2 regions of the Paraciimarium castrense LEGE 11436 genome follow, and region 1 is predicted to be linked to the other one. Evidence: riboswitches for the same ligand, from Rfam matches in the RefSeq annotation. Region 1 holds a riboswitch; the other holds the start of a gene.
The links. Region 1 has a riboswitch for cobalamin ahead of ACWJIO_RS05725 (fatty acid desaturase). Riboswitches for the same ligand answer to the same signal wherever they lie in the genome.
Positions count from the first base shown of each region.

Region 1 (2,191 bases):
CCCCTGGGCATGCCCGGGCATCGGCCCCCGCCAGGGCAGCGACTCATGCCACGGCATCGGTCCGCCCCGGTAGTGGCACCAGGCGCTCGCCATCCTGATCCCAGAGCATGAAGCGGGCGCAACCGAGCATGTCGCCCAGGCGCAGGGTGGGCACATCGGCCAGCAGATGGGCATTGGCCTCGTGGGCCGCCCGCAGGTTGTAGTTGGGAATGCGCTCCGAGAGGTGATGGATGTTGTGGTAGCCGATGTCGGCCGTGAACCAGCGCAGCCAGGCCGGCAGCTGCAGATAGCTGGTGCCCTCCAGGGCCCCCTGCAGGTGGCTCCAGCCCTCGGTGTTGTGGGCATAGGAGCCCTCGAAGATGTGCTGCACGAAGAAGATCCAGATGAAGATCGCCGCCGCGAAGGCCAGGGTCACGCCATAGAGCCCGAGCACCAGGCCGAAGCCCCAGCGCTGGCCCGCCAGGATCAGCAGACCCACCACCGCCACGTTGTTGAGCAGCAGATCCCAGAACTCGGCCGAGCGCGGCATGGCCTGGGCCCGGATCGCCCGGGAGATCGCCTTGAGCAACTCCAGCCTGGGCTGGATGGCGAGGTAGTAAAAGCCTCCAGGCAGGCCCATCAGCGGATGGCGCAGCAGCCCATAGGTGGCCTGCTGCCTGGCACTGAGCTGGGCGAAGTCATCGGTGGTGATCAGATCGGTGACGCCGCGGTAGCGCTCCCAGTCGCCATTGGTGCGGTGGTGAAAGGCGTGATCGTTTGACCAGGCCAGCTGGGGGATGGCATTCACCAGCCCCAGGGTGAAGCCACCCACCCGGTTGAGCCAGCGGCTGCGGAACAGGGAGTGGTGGCCGCAGTCGTGCATCAGGGAGAAGCAGCGCAGCGAGAACAGCACCAGGGGAATCACCAGCAGGGGCACGGCCCAGGGCGCCCGCTGGGCGGCCTCAATGGCAAGGGCCCAGCAGGCCAGGTAGGGGCCCACGGCGCTGAGGATCTGGAAGGCGCCGTGCCAGTTGCTGCTGCGGGCATAGGGAGCCAGAACGAAGTCGGCTGGCCGAAGGTCGGTGGTCATGCAGGGGGGCGAGGAGACAAGGCCGGGGAAGCAAAGACGAGACTGCAGCCATGCGGTGCATGGCCCTGCAGAAGAAGAACCACGGCGCCTACAGGTGAACCAGCCCCGACCCTGGGGGTCGGCGCTGGCATGGCCGGGCCATGCAACTCTCGATTGGGTTTGGAAACGTCTACGGCGCTTCTCAGCGCTCCACCAGGCCCTGGCAGGCCGACAGGGGATGGGATCCGATGCTGGAAGGAAAGGCTGGATTCATCGTGGAACCCGGTCCGCGCCGGGGGAGAGGGGGCTGATCACAACGGCGAGCGTTCTGACTGAGGGGTGCTCCCTTGAGCGAACCCCATCACAGCTGCGGGACAGCGCCGGACTCGCAGAGGATCCAAGAACCCTCTCCCCACCGGACTTTCCTCCTTAAGTCCAGGGTGTGAACCACTGGAACCGTCGATGCCATTCTGCTGCAGAGGCCAGCGAACTGACGCCTCGTCGGTGTTCAGCGGGCTCCGAAGGCAATCGGGCCGAGGCTCAGCGCCGCGCCAGCCAGGGCGAGCAGCAGGGCTACGGCGGCGGTCCAGCGGCTGGGCAGCCGCCGCAGCATCAGGTAGCTGCTGCCGCTCACCAGCACCGAGGCGCAGAAGGCGCCCGCCCACCACAGGGCTGAGGCGGCACCGGCCGGTGCCTCCTGGCCGTGCAGCATGGCGTGCACGGCCACCGCAGCAGCGATCAGGGCGCCGCAGAACTCCAGGGCCGGCGCCCGCGACGACTGCTGGCTGCGCAGCACCAGCAGGGCCACGGCCGGAATGGCCAGGCCCGCCAGCAGCTCGGCACCGGGCAGGCCGCCGCCCACGGCGCCGAACACGCCTCCGGCCAGGGCACCCGCCAGACCCCAGAGCAGCAGTTCGGCCGACAGGTAGGAGGCCGCGGCGCCAACGGCGATCAGCAGCAGCAGGTGATCGGTGCCGGCCAGGGGGTGCAGGAAGCCTCCAGCCAGGCCGCCTGAGGCCACGCTGTGGGCCTGGGCGGGCTGGCCCAGGAGCAGGGTCGTGGCAGTGGCAAGAGCCACCAGAAGGCCGAGGGAGCGGCTGGAGCGGAGGTGTTGCATGGATTCTCCCGGTTTCCGCGCCGGGC
Region 1 is NZ_JBSJOW010000003.1:7,367-9,557, forward strand. Features, by position in the region: gene ACWJIO_RS05720 (hypothetical protein) at 1-93, opposite strand, end outside; gene ACWJIO_RS05725 (fatty acid desaturase) at 44-1,069, opposite strand; cobalamin riboswitch at 1,350-1,524, opposite strand; gene ACWJIO_RS05730 (HupE/UreJ family protein) at 1,557-2,165, opposite strand.

Region 2 (2,191 bases), on a different contig from region 1:
CCTCACCCTGGCGCTGCCCAGCCAGGACACCGCCGTGCTGCTGGCGGCGGCCCTGCCCCTGGCCGAGGCCCTGTTCCGCCCCCAGCACCCGCTGCAGAAGGCCGGCGTGCTGCTGCTGCAGCTGCAGGGCGAGGAGCTGCTGCAACACCACCTGCTGCAACCGCTGCCGCCGGAGCAGCAGCAGCGCCGCGCTGCCCTGATGGCCGCCGTGGACCGGCTCAACCGCCGCTACGGGCGCGGCACCGTGCAGTGGGCCGCCTGCGGACTGCAACCGCCCTGGGCGATGCGGCGCGACAGGCTCTCCCGGGCCGCCACCACGCGGCTGGAGGCGATCCCACGGGTGCTGGCGCAGTGACAGGCGGGATCGGCGCTGCGGCCGGGCTCGTCGTGGGGCGGAACTCAGGGCAGCTGCGCCAGGCAGGCCTCGATCATCGCCGCCGTGACCGGAATCGTCTCCAGCTCATCGGCGTTGTCGAGGAAGGCGTCAAAGGAGGCGTAGCGACGGATGCAGGGATCGGCGCCGGGGGCGCTGCAGGCGGCGGCCCAGTCGCCGTCGTCGGGCTTCACCAGGGCATAGGCCATCAGGGCCTCCTCCAGATCGCCACCATCACCGATGCCCTCGCCGTGCCAGAGCACTTCGAAAAAGTCCATGGACGCGGGGGGAACACGGAGCACACCCAGGTTACTGAGCACGCCGGCCTCCCTGAAATCGGAGCCGGACACAGCGCTGGAGCCAGAACTGGAAACGAAACCTGAAGCGGGGCGAGAAAGAGCTGAGCAGCCATGGGTATGCTCAGATTCAGAACGGTTCCGGCGGGGTTCAGCCGCCGGAGGCAACAGGGAAAGTGCCGTTGAAATCGGCCGCTGTCCCGCAACTGTGTTTCAGGGTCCCAGGACCCTGATCAGTCAGAACACCTGCCGTTCTTCACAACTCAACTGTCTTACCTGCGAGGTACAGAGTGAAGACCATGCCAGCAAAGCTGGCCAGCCTGTCGTTGATGGCTGCGCTCAGTTTCTGCCTTGTTCTATTAACGCCTGCCCCGGCGCAGGCGATGCACATCGCCGAGGGCTTCCTGCCGCTGCAGTGGGCCGTGGCCTGGTGGCTGATCTCGCTGCCCTTCCTGGCGGTGGGGCTGCGGTCGCTGACGCGCATCAGCCGCAGCCACCCGGAGCTGAAGCTGCTGCTGGCCCTGGCCGGCGCCTTCACCTTCGTGCTCTCGGCCCTGAAGATTCCCTCCGTCACCGGCAGCTGCTCCCACCCCACCGGCACCGGCCTGGGCGCGATTCTGTTCGGCCCCACGGTGATGACCGTGATCGGCAGCATCGTGCTGCTGTTCCAGGCGCTGCTGCTGGCCCACGGCGGGCTCACCACCCTGGGCGCCAACATCTTCTCGATGGCGATCGTGGGGCCATTCGTGGCCTGGGGCGCCTTTCAGCTCTTCAGCAGCAGCGGCCACAGGCGCCTGGCGGTGTTCGCCGCCGCCGCCCTCGCCGACCTGGCCACCTACGTGGTCACCGCTGGCCAGCTGGCGATCGCCTTCCCCGCCGCCAGCGGTGGGGTGATGGCCTCATTCCTGAAATTCGGCAGCATCTTCGCGATCACCCAGATTCCCCTGGCGATCACCGAAGGCCTGCTCACCGTGCTGGTGTGGAACTGGTTGCAGTCCTATGGCCAGCCCGAGCTCAAGACCCTCCGCCTGCTCCACCAGGAGAGCTGACCCCATGACCCGTTCTGGAAAACAACGCCCTCAGGGCAACTGGCTGCTGGTGCTCGCCGTGGTGGCACTGAGCGCCCTGCCCGTGCTGGTCGTGCGCGGCGAATTCTCCGGCGCCGACGGCCAGGGCATGGACGCCATCAGCGAGATCCAGCCCAGCTACAGGCCCTGGTTCAACGCCGTGGTGGCGTTGCCCAGCAGCGAGGTGGAAAGCCTGCTGTTCGCCAGCCAGGCGGCCCTGGGCGCCGGCGTGATCGGCTACGTGATCGGGCTCTACAAGGGACGCGCTCTGAACAGGGGCGATGAGTCACCGGATTGACGCCCTGGCCTACGGCAACCGGCTGCGCTGGTTGCCCCCTGGCCAGAAGCTGGCCTTTGCGGCGGTGCTGCTGCTGCTGGGGCTGGTGGCACCTCCACTGGTCCAGGGCCTGATCAGCCTCTGGCTGACGGTGTGGATCGTGGTGTACGCCGCGATC
Region 2 is NZ_JBSJOW010000001.1:323,502-325,692, reverse strand. Features, by position in the region: gene ACWJIO_RS01770 (Y-family DNA polymerase) at 1-355, shown strand, start outside; gene ACWJIO_RS01765 (hypothetical protein) at 400-651, opposite strand; cobalamin riboswitch at 789-937, shown strand; gene ACWJIO_RS01760 (energy-coupling factor ABC transporter permease) at 999-1,718, shown strand; gene ACWJIO_RS01755 (energy-coupling factor ABC transporter substrate-binding protein) at 1,723-2,034, shown strand; gene cbiQ (cobalt ECF transporter T component CbiQ) at 2,018-2,191, shown strand, end outside.
Region 2: linked by a shared signal. The riboswitch ahead of ACWJIO_RS01760 (energy-coupling factor ABC transporter permease) and the one ahead of ACWJIO_RS05725 (fatty acid desaturase) in region 1 are both predicted to bind cobalamin.